Regions from separate parts of the Aminobacter sp. MDW-2 genome, predicted to be linked through region 2. Evidence: riboswitches for the same ligand, from Rfam matches in the RefSeq annotation. Region 2 holds a riboswitch; the other holds the start of a gene.

Region 1 (7,408 bases), on a different replicon from region 2:
GACGCGCCCTTCGACAAGATCTGCTATATCGGCTGTGGCGTGACGACAGGCATCGGCGCTGTCATCAACACCGCGCGCGTCGAGATCGGTTCGACGGCCATCGTCTTCGGCCTCGGCGGCATCGGCCTCAACGTGCTGCAGGGCCTCAGGCTTGCCGGCGCCGACATGATCATCGGCGTCGACATCAACAATGAGCGCAAGGCCTGGGGCGAGAAGTTCGGCATGACGCATTTCGTCAATCCGAAGGAGGTCGAGGGCGACATCGTTCCTTATCTGGTCAACATGACCAAGCGTGGTGCCGACCAGATCGGCGGTGCCGACTACACCTTCGACTGCACCGGCAACGTCAAGGTGATGCGCCAGGCACTCGAAGCATCACATCGCGGCTGGGGCGAGTCGATCGTCATCGGTGTCGCCGGCGCCGGCCAGGAGATTGCGACGCGTCCGTTCCAGCTGGTCACGGGCCGGACCTGGAAAGGCACCGCCTTTGGCGGCGCACGCGGCCGCACCGACGTGCCGAAGATCGTCGACTGGTACATGGAGGGCAAGATCCAGATCGACCCGATGATCACCCATACGCTGAAGCTCGAAGACATCAACAAGGGCTTCGACCTGATGCATGCAGGCGAAAGCATCCGCAGCGTGGTCGTCTACTGATGAGCGGCATCGCATATGAGGTCGACGTAAGATCGCTCGACGAGCTGTCGCCGCGCGACCTCTATGCGATGCTGAAGATGCGTCTCGATGTCTTTGTCGTCGAGCAGAAATGCGCCTTTCCCGAGATGGACGGCAAGGATCCCGAGGCGCTGCACCTCAGGCTGCTTGCCGGCAAGGAATTGCTGGCCAGCACGCGCATCCTCGCCCCATCGGGCCATGACGATCCGGCCTATATCGGCCGGGTGGTGGTCTCTCCTGATCATCGCGGCAAGCGCCTCGGCGACAAGCTGATGGCCGAATCCATAGCCGCCTGCGAAAGGCTCTTTCCGGACCGGCCAATTGCGCTTTCGGCCCAAAGCCATCTCGAGAAATTCTACGCGTCCTTCGGCTTCGACACAGTGTCGGACGAATATCTCGAGGACGACATCCCGCATGTCGACATGCTCAGGCCTGTCCCGCGCGCAAGCGCCTGACGGGGCTTACTCCAGCCAGGTCGTGTCGAAGGCACCGGCTACATGCAGGTCGGTCGTCTCCAGCCGTCCAGGCCCGAGATTGGCGAATTTGTGCGGCGTGTTCGCCGGCGCCACCAGGATCTGCCCGGCCTCCGCTTCGATCGTCTCGTCGCCGACGGTAAACAACGCCCGGCCGACACGGACGATGAACACCTCCGGATAAGGATGCGTGTGCAGCTTCGGCCCGCCGCCGACCTTGTCGCTGCTGAAGAACACCACCGAGACATCGGCGCCGAAAGCGCCGCCCTGGAACTCGCCGTGCCAGGTATCGGGCTTTTCGGCCCATTGTTCGCGATTGATCAGATGTGCCATGCTCGGTCTCCGTTCGACGCGCCAGACCATAATCAAAGAACTGCCTTCCCGGAACCGTGCCTGAAATGACTGAAAATGCCCCTGTGATCTATGTCGATGCCGACGCCTGCCCGGTGAAGGACGAGGTGGTGAAGGTCGCCGAACGGCTGGACCTCGTCGTCACCTTCGTGTCAAACGGCGGCTTGCGCCCGTCGCGCGATCCGATGATCCGCAACGTCGTGGTCTCAAAGGGCGCCGACGCCGCCGACGACTGGATCGTCGAAAACGCGCGCGCCAACGACATCGTCATCACCGCCGACATCCCGCTCGCCGCGCGCACCGTGGCGCTTGGCGCCCATGTGCTCGGCCCGACCGGCAAGCCGTTCACGCCGGAGACCATCGGCATGGCGGTCGCCATGCGTGATCTGAAACAGCACCTGCGCGAAACCGGTGAAAGCAAGGGCTACAATGCCTCCTTCTCCGCCCAGGACCGCTCGCGCTTTCTCGGCGCGCTCGACCAGATGGCGCGAAGGGCTGTGAAGTCGGTGCAGGCACAATGAAGCCGTTCGGCCGCCATTTCATTTTCCTGGCAAGCGCCGGCATCGGGGTGGCGGCGCTCGCCGTGGCAATGCTGCTCCAGCATCCGCTCAGCTACAGCATCGCCGCCAATACGTTTTTCGCCACTTACATACTGCTTGTCCTGCGTGAAATGCCGCGACTGACGGCGGACTTCCTCAGCCGGCGCGCCCAGCAGGCCGACGAGCCGATCTGGATCATCTTCTTGGTGACCATCGGTATCGTCGTGGTCGCCGTCGGCTCGCTATTCGTGCTGATGAATGCCAAGCAGGTTCCGCATCCCTCCTGGCTGGCGTTTTCGCTGCTGTCGCTGCCGCTCGGCTGGCTGACCATCCACGCCATGGCGGCCCTGCACTACGCCCGCCTCTACTGGAAAGGCGACACCAAGGCCGATGCCGCGTCGACACGCAGCCGCAAGCCGGTCGGCGGCCTGATCTTTCCCGGCACAGAACGCCCCTGTGGCTGGGATTTTCTCTACTTCGCCGTGGTCATCGGCATGACGGCGCAGACCGCCGACACCAACATTTCGTCGACGCACATGCGCCAGGCAGCGCTTGTCCATTCGGTCCTGTCGTTCTTCTTCAACACCATCATCGTCGCCGCGGCCGTCAACCTGGTGGTCTCACTCGCAAGCTGATTTCACGCCGAAGTCACCGCCGCAGCGAAACAATTCCCGACGCCAAAGCGTAATCCTCTGCGAAAGGGCGTAAGATGACGCCCCCGCAATCGCCGATGCCACGGGAGATCGGGTGTTATGGAAAGCCAGGCGCACATGCTGCAGCAGGCGAATGACGCGAAAGCGTCAGGCACCCGCGGCGAACTCGTCTATCGGCAGACACGCTGGACACGCCTCACCCATTGGATCTGGGCAGTGTCGCTGTTTTTCCTGCTGCTGAGTGGTCTGCAGATCTTCAACGCCCACCCCGCGCTCTACATCGGCAAGCAGTCAGGCTTTGCTTTCAGCAACGACGTGCTGGTCATCGGTGCTGAAAATAGCCCAACGGGACCAGTCGGTTACACGACGATCCTGGGAAACAGATTCAACACGACGGGTGTGCTTGGCCTGTCGGGATCGGCCGCCAATCCAAACGGGCGCGCGTTTCCGGCATGGGCGACGATTCCGTCCGGCCAGGATCTCGCCACCGGCCGCGTCGTGCATTTCTTCTTCGCCTGGGTGCTCTCAGGCACGTTGCTCGTCTGGCTCGTCGCCAGCGCCATCAACGGCCATCTGCGTCGCGATCTTGCGCCAAGCGTCAACGATCTGCGCAACCTGCCGAAGGACGTCGCCGACCACGCCAGGCTGAGGTTCCACCATAGCCGCAACTACAACACCTTGCAGAAGCTCGCCTATGGTGGCGTGCTGTTCGTGCTTCTGCCGCTGATGATCGTCACCGGGCTTGCCATGTCGCCGAGCATGAATGCAGCCGTGCCGTTCCTCGCCGACCTGTTGGGCGGACGCCAGACCGCGCGCACCATCCACTTCGTCACCATGGCGCTGCTCGTCGGCTTCTTCGTTGTCCACATGCTGATGATCCTGGCGGCGGGACCGATCAACGAACTGCGCTCGATCGTCACCGGCTGGTATCGCACCGACCCACCGCAACGCGACCGTCGCGAAGGGAGCGCCTGAGATGCCCAAGTTCCAGCTCAACCGCCGGCGCTTCCTCACAACAGCTACGCTCGGTGCATCGACACTTGCACTCTCCGGTTGCGACGCCTTCGATTTTCTCGCCGATCGCGACAACGGCGTGCGCAATGTCCTCGAGGGTGCCAACGACCTGACATACCGCGTCCAGCGGCTGCTCGCCGGCCGCGAGTCGCTGGCCCAGGAGTTCACCGAGGCCGACATTCGGCAGCCGCAACGCCCCAACGGCATCACTGCACCCGACGACAGTGTCTACAAATCCCTTCAGTCGGGCGACTTCGCCGACTGGCGGCTGGAGGTGACGGGCCTGGTCGAAAAGCCGCTATCGCTTACGCGCCAGCAACTGATGAACATGCCCTCGCGTACCCAGATCACCAGGCATGACTGCGTCGAGGGATGGAGCTGTATTGCCAAATGGACAGGCGTGCCGATGGCGCTCGTACTCGATGCCGCCGCGGTCAAGCCCAATGCCCGCTACGTCGTCTTCCACTGCCTCGACACCATCGAACGAAGCCTCTCGGGCGAAGTCAAATATTACGGCTCGATCGATCTGGTCGACGCGCGGCACCCGCAGACAATCCTCGCCTATGGCATGAACGGCATGCCGCTGCCGGTCGAAAACGGCGCACCGCTTAGGGTGCGTGTCGAACGACAGCTCGGCTACAAGATGCCGAAATACATCCACAAGATCGAGCTGGTCGACGGCTTCGGCGCCATGGGCCTTGGTAAGGGGGGCTATTGGGAAGACCGTGGCTACGACTGGTACGGCGGCATCTGACGGACGATCGCAAGCGCCATTGATAGTCACGCTTATTCAATAGCTTGACCGATTTTTCGTATCTTGCGGTTGCGCATCCGGGCTCGCTGGCCGATGCTCGCGGCATGCCGCCCAGACATTCGGCGGTCCAAATCCAACATACGACAGGAGGCCCTTCTGGTGTCCGACACCACGAACATCTATGAGCAGACACCCGATCTCGACACCATTGGCGGACGCCTGTCGCGTGCGCGCGAAGCAAGCGGCCTGAGTGCTTCGGAACTTGCCTGGCGCCTCGGGGTCAAGACCGCCACCATCAATGCCTGGGAGCGCGACCGCTCGCAGCCCGGGGCCCATCGCATCGCCAAGCTGGCCGGCCTGCTCGGCACCAGCATTTCCTGGATCCTGCACGGCATCGGTCCTGCGCCGCGCGAAGACGACCTGTCCGCCGCCTCGGTTTCGTTGCAGATGGAACGGCTGCTACGACTGCACCGCCAGACCGGCAACCTGATTGGCCAGCTCGAGCGCGACCTGCGCAAGCTGGAATGTGCCGGGACCTGACCCGGACCACCCGGAAGTATTGGTTGGGACTATCCATCCGGTGAATAAGCACTGCGCGGACAGGTGACAAAGTGTCGTCGGTGGGATATTGACGACTCGTCTGGAGCCTTTGCGGGCTCCACCTGTTTGCGGGAGAGAGCAGCGAAAGCTGACGCCGAAGGGGAAATCGCCCGAAATCTCTCAGGCAAAAGAACCGTAAACAGGAAGGACACTCTGGAAAGTCGGGACCTTGGTCCCGCGCCGAAGGTGTAAGCGCTGCCGACAGAGTTCCGGAGCGCGAGTCTCTCAGGCTTCAGACAGAGGGGCACGGAATGGCTGCCACAAGCGGCTGGACACGTGCGACTCTGGAGAAGACATGACAGGCGAAGCCACCAACCAACTCCCACTTGCAGATCTGCATGCAGCCGCCGGTGCGCGCTTTGGCGCCTTTGCCGGCTGGAACATGCCGCTGACCTATCCTGCCGGCGTGATGAAGGAACACCTTCACACCCGGGAGCATGTCGGCCTGTTCGACATCTCCCACATGAAGCTGTTCCTGGTCACCGGCCCGGGGGCCGCCGACCTCATCAACCGCGCCTGCCCGCTCGATGCGCGCGCGCTTGAGACCAGGCAGTCGAAATACACCTTCTTCCTGACCGAGACCGCCGGCATCATCGACGACCTGATCATCACCCGTCTCGGCGACGAGCGTTTCATGGTGGTGGCCAATGCCGGCAACGCAGCGACCGACGAAGCGCATCTGCGTGCGCTGGCCAAAGACTTCGACGCCACGATCGAGCCGCTCGACCGCGTCTTCATCGCGATCCAGGGCCCCGAGGCGGCCACAGTGCTCGGCAAGGCCGGCATTGCCACCGACGCGCTGTTCTTCATGCAGGGCTTCGAGCCGCGCGCCAACTGGTTCATGAGCCGCTCCGGCTATACCGGCGAGGATGGTTTCGAGATCGGCCTGCCGGAGGCAGACGCGCGCGAATTGCTTGCCAAGCTTCTGGCCGACGAGCGCGCCATGTGGATCGGCCTTGCCGCACGCGACAGCCTGCGCCTCGAAGCCGGGCTCTGCCTGCATGGCAACGACATCACCCCCGACAACGACCCTGCAAGTGCCGGCCTGATGTGGGCGATCCCCAAGGACCTGCGTGCAGACGGCGGCTTTATCGGCCGCGCGGCACTTGCTGCGATCCTCGCCGACGGCGCCAAGGAAAAGCGCGTCGGCCTGAAGCCTGAAGGCCGCCAGCCGGTGCGCGCCGGCGCCGAGCTGTTCGATGCCGACGGCAAGCTGATCGGCCGCGTCACCTCGGGCGGCTTTGGCCCGTCGGCCGGATTCCCGGTCGCCATGGGCTATGTCTCCGCGTCGCTGGCCAAGGCCGGCACCCGTGTCTTCGCCGACGTCCGCGGTACCAAGGTGCCCGTCGACGTTCATTCTCTTCCCTTCACGCAGCATCGCTACCGCAAAGGATAATTTCCATGACCAAGACCTATTTCACCGAAGACCACGAGTGGATCCGCGTTGAAGGCGACATCGCTACCGTCGGCATTACCGACTACGCCCAGGAACAGCTTGGCGACCTGGTCTTCGTCGACCTGCCGGAAGCCGGCCGCAAGCTCGCCAAGGGCGACGTCGCCGTGGTCGTCGAGTCGGTCAAGGCCGCCTCGGACGTCTATGCGCCGATCGACGGCGACATCACCGAAAGCAACGCAACGCTCTCTTCCGACCCGGCGCTCGTCAATTCGGCTGCCACCGGCGACGGCTGGCTGTGGAAGATGAAGATCGCCAATGCGGGCCAGCTCGACGGCCTGATGGATGAAGCGGGCTACAAAGCCCATATCGGTTGACAGGATCGCCTGAGATGACCACCGCACCCTATCCCTTTTCGGCCCGCCACATCGGGCCTGGTCCCAAACAAACCCGCGCCATGCTGGCCGCCATCGGCGTAACCTCCGTGGAAACGCTGATTTCGCAGGCTGTGCCGAAGTCGATCCGGCTCGACCGCGCGCTCAACCTGCCGGCCCCGGCGAGCGAACATGAGGCGCTTGCCGAGCTCGGCGAGAAGATGGGCCGCAACAAGGTGCTGAAGAGCTTCATTGGTGCCGGCTATCACGGCGTCAACGTGCCTCCGGTCATCCAGCGCAACCTGTTCGAGAACCCGGCCTGGTACACCGCCTACACGCCTTACCAGGCCGAAATCAGCCAGGGCCGCCTGGAGCTCCTGTTCCACTTCCAGACGCTGGTCGCCGAACTGACCGGCCTGCCGGTCGCCTCCGCCTCGCTGCTCGACGAAGCAACCGCCGTTGCCGAAGCGGTCGGCATCGCGCTGCGCCATCACCGCGACAAGCGCAGCCGCGTCGCCATTGCCGGTGCAGCGCACCCGCAGGTCCTCGACGTCGTTCGTACCCGCGCCGAGCCGCTGGGCA
Region 2 (7,408 bases):
GGGGCGAGGCGCCGGCGCTGAAGGACTGGGGCGGTGAGTTCGGCCGCTACTTCGGCGAGTCCGCCATGATCACCCGCAGCGTCATCGAGACCTACCTGGCGCCTGCCGTCATCGGTCTCGAACTCGGCAATTTTGCCGAGCTTCATGCCCGCATGGATGCCATCATCCGCGGCTATCCCTATTCCAAGGCGGCCGTCGAGTTCGCGGCCTATGACCTCGCCGGCCGCTGGCTGAACGTTCCCGTTCATACGTTGCTCGGCGGCAAGGCGCGCGACAAGGTCGCCATCACCCATTCGATCGGCCTGATCTCGATCGAAGAGGCCAAGGTCGAGGCAGCCAAGCTTGCTGCCGAAGGCATCAAGACGATCAAGGTCAAGATCGGCGTCGACCCGGCGCGCGACGTCAAGATGGTCGCGGCAGTCCGCGAGGCTGCAGGCGAGGCGATGGAAATCTGCGTCGACGCCAATGAGGGCTACAAGACGCCTGGCGAGGCGGTGCAGACCGTGCGCCAGATGGAAAAGTACCGGCTCAAATATGTCGAGCAGCCGGTGATGGGCATCGAGCGCATCGCCGAAGTTGGCCGCCGCATCGACGCGCCCGTCATGGCCGACGAGTCGGCATGGAACGCCCATGACGCCATCCAGATCATCCAGAATGGCGGTATCCAGATCGTCTCGATCTACACCACCAAGGCCGGTGGCTTGTACAAGGCGATGGAAGTCGGCGCGGTCTGCCGCGCCGCCGGCATCATCTGCAACGTCAACGGCTCGATCGAAACAGGCATCGGCAACCTCGCCAACGTCCAGGTCGCGGCTGCATCGCCGGCAGCGACGTTGTCCTGCGTCATCCCGATCTCGACACCGGCCGAGGCGCAGCATGGTCAGGTCGGCGGCATCTATTACAAGGACGACCTTTTGGTCGAGCCGATGCAGGTCGTCGACGGTGCGGTCGTCGTGCCGTCGGGGCCGGGCATGGGCATCGATGTCGACCTCGCCAAGGTCGAAAAATACCGCGTGCGCGACTGAGCGCCGGTCAAGAAACTCAAGGAGAGGAACCAAATCATGCGGGCAGAAATCGTAGCCAAGCAGGTGAGGGCAATGGCCGAGCATGGGCTCGACGCCATCATCTGCTCGTCGCCCGAGAACTTCGCCTATACCACAGGCTTCGTCGTGCCGTCGCAGCCGCTGATCCGCCACCGCCATGCGATGACCATCGTCACAGCGGACGGCCGCACCGCGATCTTCGGCGTCGACATGGAAGCATCAACGATCAAGCGCCGCTTGCCTGACATGCCGGCCCGTATCTGGGCCGAATTCTCCGACGATCCGATGCTGGTGCTGGCAGACCAGCTCGCCGGCCTCGGCCTTGGCAAGGCGCGCATCGGCCTTGAGATGGACTATCTGCCGGCCGGCGATTTCGCCCGGCTGATCGCGGCGATGCCCGGCGCGCGGTTCGAGCATGCCGAGCCGATCCTGGCGCGGCTGCGCCAGATCAAGACGGCTGAAGAGGTCGCATTGCTTAGCAAGCTTTCTCGGATCGCCGACCAGGCGATCACCGACACGCTGGCGGTGGTCGATGCCGGCGACTCCGAGATGGACATTGCCGGTCATTTGACCCGCAACGTCTATTCGCTTGGCGCCGAACACTTCAAGCTGCTGATCGTCGCTACCGGCGAGCGGTCGGTGCTGCCCAATGTCGGCCCGTCCGACCGCATCCTCAAGCGTGGCGATGTCTGCCGCGTCGAGATCTTCTCGGTCATCAACGGCTACCAGGCCGGCGTCTGCCGCACGGCCATCGTCGGCGAGGCGCCGCCCATGGCCGACAAGATCTGGGCTCACCTGGTCGAGTGCAAGTATGAGATCATGGAGAAGGTGAAGCCCGGTGCGAGCTGTCGCGAGATCTACGACGCCTTCATCGCCAAGCTCGCCAAGCTCAACCTGCCGCCGATCTCGTTCGTTGGCCACGGCATTGGCCTGCACCTGCACGAAGACCCCTATCTCGGCCTGACGCCGGTGCTCGGCAAGCCGGGCAGCGACGCGCCGCTGGAAGAGAACATGGTGCTTGGTTTCGAGCCGCTCTGCTACGACACCGGCTATGGCTACGGCATGCAGAACAAGGACATGCTTCTGGTGACGTCGAAGGGATCGGAGCTGTTGTCCGATTACGCCGACACCGACAAGCTGATCCTTTGCGGCACCGCCAAGCAGGGCGGCAAGGTCAAGGCGGTGGCCTAAGGGCTACCGCTTGCGAAATGGCGGCCGGGGTGGTTGTTGGCCCGGTCGTCGCGTTCCGCTCGGAAGAGTGTGCGAATGCTCGGATATCGCCCGCTGTCACGGACCGGCGACGCGATCGGGAGGGTCCGTGGGTAAAGCATTGGGTGGAGCCGCATGCGTACGCTGATCGAAAATCTGAACTTCGCTTTCACCGTCGACAAGAACGACACGGTGCTGCGCAATGCGAGCGTGGTGGTCGAGAACGACCGCATCGCCGACATCGGAGCGGCCGACGATGTGGCATCGCGCCACAAGGGCAAGAGCTTCGACAAGGTCATCGACGGCACCATGCTGGGGATCTGCCCGGGCTTCGTCGACAGCCACGTGCATTTGTCCGAGACCCTTTCCCGCGCGGTCTTCCCCGATAATCTCAACACCCGCGCCTGGGTGTTCCACTGGGCCAAGCCGTTCTACGCTCACATAACGGAGGAAGACGAATATTGGGGCGCGCTGCTCGGCATCACCGAGATGCTGCGCTGCGGCACCACCTGCTTCCTCGACATGGGCTCGCAATACGATCCCGGCATCGTCATCCGCGCCATGGACAAGACCGGCATCCGCGGCATCACCGGCCGCCACGCCGCCGATAATCGCCCGTCGGAGCTGCCGCGCGGCTGGACCGAGGAAATGGCCGAGCATCACTTCTTCCCCGACGCGCAGACGGCGCTGAAGGTGCTCGAGGAAAACGTGCTGCGCTACAACAACACGCTCGACGGTCGTGCCCGCTGCTGGGTCAACATCGAGGGCAAGGAGCCCTGCAGCCTCGAACTGCATGTCGGTGCCGTGGCGCTGGCCGAGAAGCTGGGCGTCGGCACCACCTACCACCTGGCGACTTCGATCGAGGAGGCCAAGGTCTGCGAGAGCAAGTATGGCTGCTGGCCGATCACCCGCGTCGACAATGCCGGCGGCATCCGCAAGAACCTGGTCATCGCTCACGGCGCAGCCGTGTCGGATGAGGAGGTCAAGCTTCTGGCCGAGCGCGGCGCCAGCGTTGCCTTCTGCCCGTGCTCGTCGTTCAAGCTCGGCAAGGGCGCCACGTCGATCGGCAAGTACCCCGAGATGGTCAGGGCCGGCGTCAAGGTCGGCCTCGGCACCGACGGTGTCTCGGCCGCCGGTAACATGAACCTGATGCGGCAGATGCTCGTCGTTGCCGGCATGTTCAAGGATGCGCGGCTGAAGCCCGACATCTTCACTGCCCGCGATGCGCTGCGCGCCGCCACCATCGAGGGCGCGCGCGCCCTGATGTGGGACGACGAGATCGGCTCGCTGGAGATCGGCAAGAAGGCCGATTTCATTCTGTTCGATCTCGACCATGTCGAGTGGACGCCGTTCTACGATCCGCTGCAGGCGCTGGTGTTCTCGGCCTCGACGGCCTCGATCACTCAGACCTGGGTCGACGGCAAGGCGGTCTATGTCGACGGCAAGGTGCAGGGTGTCGACGAAGCGGGCATCCGCCGCAAGGCGCGCGAGCTGGCGGCTGCCGCCGTGGTGCGCGCTGGCCTGCACGAGGAAGACGTCGAGACGACCACGACACTGTACGACGAAGGCAACTGAGGGCTGGAGCTTGCCGCGTCTCGCGTTGCGGAAGGGTGCGGCACCAGCTATGAAGGCATACGTTCAAGAGGCTGCATGGGAGAGATCGGCCGCTGCGAGATGACACCGGCCGACGCCGACGGAGCAACCCCCCAGGAAACTCTCAGGCAAAAGTGACCATGCAGTTGAACGATCTGGAGAGAGGCGCCTCGAGCGTCCACCGAAGGGGAAAGCCGCACCGGCAAGGCTGACGCGGTTAAGCTCTCAGGTACAGCGACAGATTGGGGAAAACAGCGGGCTTCGGCCCGCACCCAACTTTGTTCGCGGAGAGTGAAATGCCCCATATTGCCGTTATCGGCGCCGGTATCACCGGCGTCACCACTGCCTATGCCCTTCTGGAGCGCGGCTACACCGTCACTGTCGTCGACCGCCAGCGTTATGCCGCGATGGAGACGTCGTTCGCCAATGGCGGCCAGCTGTCGGCCAGCAACGCCGAGGTCTGGAACCACTGGTCGACCTTGCTCAAGGGCATCAAGTGGATGCTACGCAGTGATGCGCCGCTGCTGATGAATCCCCGGCCTACTTGGCACAAATATGCCTGGCTGGCTGAGTTCGTCTCAAATATCGCAAATTACCGCGACAACACGGTGGAGACGACGCGGCTGGCGATTGCCGCGCGCAAGCACCTGTTTGCGATTGCCGAGCGCGAGAACATCGACTTCGACCATGTCCGTCGCGGCATCCTGCATTTCTACTGGGACAGACCGAGCTTCCAGCACGCGCTGAAGGTCAATGCGATGCTGGTCGAGGGCGGTCTCGACCGCCGGCCGGTGACGGCGGAGGAGGTAAAGTCGATCGAGCCGACGTTAAATGGCGATTTTCATGGCGGCTTCTACACGCCGTCGGACTCGACCGGCGACATCCACAAGTTCACCTTCGGCCTCGCCAAGGCCTGCGAACGGCGCGGTGCGCGCTTCGTCTTCGACGCCAATGTCGAGCGTATCGCCCGGGATGGCGTGTTTTGCATCGGCTATACGACGTCAGGTGCCGACGGCCAGCCCGACTACAGGGTCGTCGAGGCCGACGGCATCGTCATCTGCGCCGGTTCCGCCAGTCGCCATTTCGCAGCGATGCTCGGCGACCGGGTCAATGTCTACCCGGTCAAGGGCTATTCCATCACAGTGCATCTCGACGACGAGCGCAGCCAGGTTGCCGCGCCCTGGGTCAGCCTGCTCGACGACCGCGCCAAGATCGTCACCAGCCGCCTTGGCGCCGGGCGCTTCCGGGTTGCCGGCACCGCCGAGTTCAACGGCATGAACAGAGACATTCGCGATGACCGCGTCAGACCGCTGGTCGACTGGACACGCATGCTGTTCCCGGATGTCGACACCAACAGGGTCGTGCCCTGGGCAGGTCTCAGGCCGATGATGCCCAACATGATGCCAAGGGTCGGCAAGGGCCGCCAGTCCGGCGTGTTCTACAATACCGGCCATGGTCATCTCGGCTGGACGCTGTCGGCCGCTACAGCCCAGATGGTCGCGGAGACCGTTTCGGGCGAGTTCCGCACCGACGCTGCACTTGCAGCCTGACCCGGGAGTTATGACGATGAACATGATGAACCGGATAAACGACAGCGTCTCCCTTCATGGCCTTTCTGTTGCGCGCGAGCTCCACGACTTCGTGGTCGCGGAGGCTCTGCCAGGGACGGGTGTCGATGCGGAGGCCTTCTGGAAGGGTTTTGCCGCGATCGTGCATGATCTGGCGCCGAAGAACCGGGCGCTGTTGGAGAAGCGCGACGACTTCCAGCTCAAGCTCGACGCCTGGTACCGCAAGCATGGCGCCCCGCACGACATGGCCGCCTACAAGGCGTTCCTGAGCGAGATCGGTTATCTTGTGCCGGAAGGTCCGGCCTTTGCCGTTACCACCGACAATGTCGATCCCGAGATCGCCACCGTCGCCGGACCGCAGCTGGTCGTGCCGGTCATGAATGCGCGTTATGCGCTGAACGCCGCCAATGCGCGCTGGGGTTCGCTCTATGACGCGCTCTACGGCACCGACGCGATTTCCGACGCCGACGGTGCCGAGAAGACCAAGGGCTACAACCCCAAGCGTGGCCAAAAGGTCATCGCCTGGGCCAAGGCGTTCCTGGATCAGTCAGCACCGCTGGCTCAGGGCAGCTGGAGCGACGTGACCGGGCTGTCGATTGTCGACGGCAAGCTCGTGCTGGCCAATGCGTCTGGTTCGGTTGCGCTGGGCGACGGCAAACAATTCGCCGGCTATCGTGGTGCTGCCGGCAATCCAGATGCGGTGCTGCTGGTCAAGAACGGCCTGCATGTCGAGGTGGTGGTCGACAGAGACAGTGCGATCGGCAAGACCGATCCGGCCGGCATCTCCGACATGATCCTGGAGTCCGCACTCACCACCATCCAGGACTGCGAGGATTCGGTCGCAGCAGTCGACGCCGAAGACAAGGTCGCCGTCTACCGCAACTGGCTCGGCCTGATGAAGGGCGATCTCGCGGAAAGCTTCGACAAGGGCGGCAAGCTTGTCACCCGCAAGCTCAATGCCGACCGTGCCTATACCGGTGCCGATGGCAAGACCGTCTCGCTGCCCGGCCGCTCGCTGATGCTGGTGCGCAATGTCGGCCACCTGATGACCAATCCCGCGATCCATGACCGTGACGGCCACGAGGTGCCCGAAGGCATCATGGATGCGGCAATCACCGCTTTGATCGCCCTGCACGACGTTGGAGCCAAGGGCCGTCGCATGAACTCCCGCGCCGGCTCGATGTATGTGGTCAAGCCGAAGATGCATGGCCCCGAGGAAGTGGCCTTTGCCGTCGAGATCTTCGACCGCGTCGAGCGCCTCGTCGGCATGCCCAGAAAGACCATCAAGATGGGCATCATGGACGAGGAGCGGCGCACCACGATCAACCTCAGGGAATGCATCCGTGCCGCCAAGGAACGTGTGGTGTTCATCAACACCGGGTTCCTCGACCGCACCGGCGACGAAATCCACAGCTCGATGGAAGCCGGCCCCATGGTGCGCAAGGGCGACATGAAGCAGGCGCCATGGATCAATGCCTACGAGGCCTGGAACGTCGACACCGGTCTCGAATGCGGCCTGTCGGGCCATGCCCAGATCGGCAAGGGCATGTGGGCGATGCCCGACCTGATGGCAGCGATGCTGGAGCAGAAGATCGCTCACCCCAAGGCTGGCGCCAACACCGCCTGGGTGCCGTCGCCGACGGCGGCGACGCTGCATGCCACCCACTACCACAAGGTCGACGTGCATGCCGTCCAGGCCGAGCTGAAGAGCCGGCCCAAGGCGCGGCTCGACGACATCCTGTCGGTGCCTGTGGTCGTCCGTCCCAACTGGACGCCCGACGAGATCCAGCGCGAGCTCGACAACAATGCGCAGGGCATCCTGGGTTATGTCGTGCGCTGGATCGACCAGGGCGTCGGCTGTTCCAAGGTTCCCGACATCAACGACGTCGGGCTGATGGAAGACCGCGCCACCTTGCGCATCTCGTCCCAGCACATCGCCAACTGGCTGCGCCACGACGTCTGCTCGCACATCCAGGTGATGGATTCGCTGCAGCG

Evidence for each region. Region 2 has a riboswitch for glycine ahead of H5P29_RS28890 (D-amino acid dehydrogenase). Riboswitches for the same ligand answer to the same signal wherever they lie in the genome.
Region 1: another riboswitch for glycine. It lies ahead of gcvT (glycine cleavage system aminomethyltransferase GcvT); the one in region 2 lies ahead of H5P29_RS28890 (D-amino acid dehydrogenase).

The regions. Positions count from the first base shown of each region.
Region 1 is NZ_CP060197.1:3,656,887-3,664,294, reverse strand. It holds gene H5P29_RS18140 (S-(hydroxymethyl)glutathione dehydrogenase/class III alcohol dehydrogenase) at 1-657, shown strand, start outside; gene H5P29_RS18135 (GNAT family N-acetyltransferase) at 657-1,130, shown strand; gene H5P29_RS18130 (cupin domain-containing protein) at 1,137-1,481, opposite strand; gene H5P29_RS18125 (YaiI/YqxD family protein) at 1,547-2,020, shown strand; gene H5P29_RS18120 (DUF1345 domain-containing protein) at 2,017-2,673, shown strand; gene H5P29_RS18115 (cytochrome b/b6 domain-containing protein) at 2,791-3,666, shown strand; gene H5P29_RS18110 (molybdopterin-binding protein) at 3,668-4,459, shown strand; gene H5P29_RS18105 (helix-turn-helix domain-containing protein) at 4,619-4,999, shown strand; glycine riboswitch at 5,119-5,205, shown strand; gene gcvT (glycine cleavage system aminomethyltransferase GcvT) at 5,355-6,455, shown strand; gene gcvH (glycine cleavage system protein GcvH) at 6,461-6,829, shown strand; gene gcvP (aminomethyl-transferring glycine dehydrogenase) at 6,844-7,408, shown strand, end outside.
Region 2 is NZ_CP060198.1:36,324-43,731, reverse strand. It holds gene H5P29_RS28905 (mandelate racemase/muconate lactonizing enzyme family protein) at 1-1,025, shown strand, start outside; gene H5P29_RS28900 (Xaa-Pro peptidase family protein) at 1,062-2,234, shown strand; gene H5P29_RS28895 (amidohydrolase family protein) at 2,388-3,827, shown strand; glycine riboswitch at 3,894-3,996, shown strand; gene H5P29_RS28890 (D-amino acid dehydrogenase) at 4,142-5,395, shown strand; gene H5P29_RS28885 (malate synthase G) at 5,406-7,408, shown strand, end outside.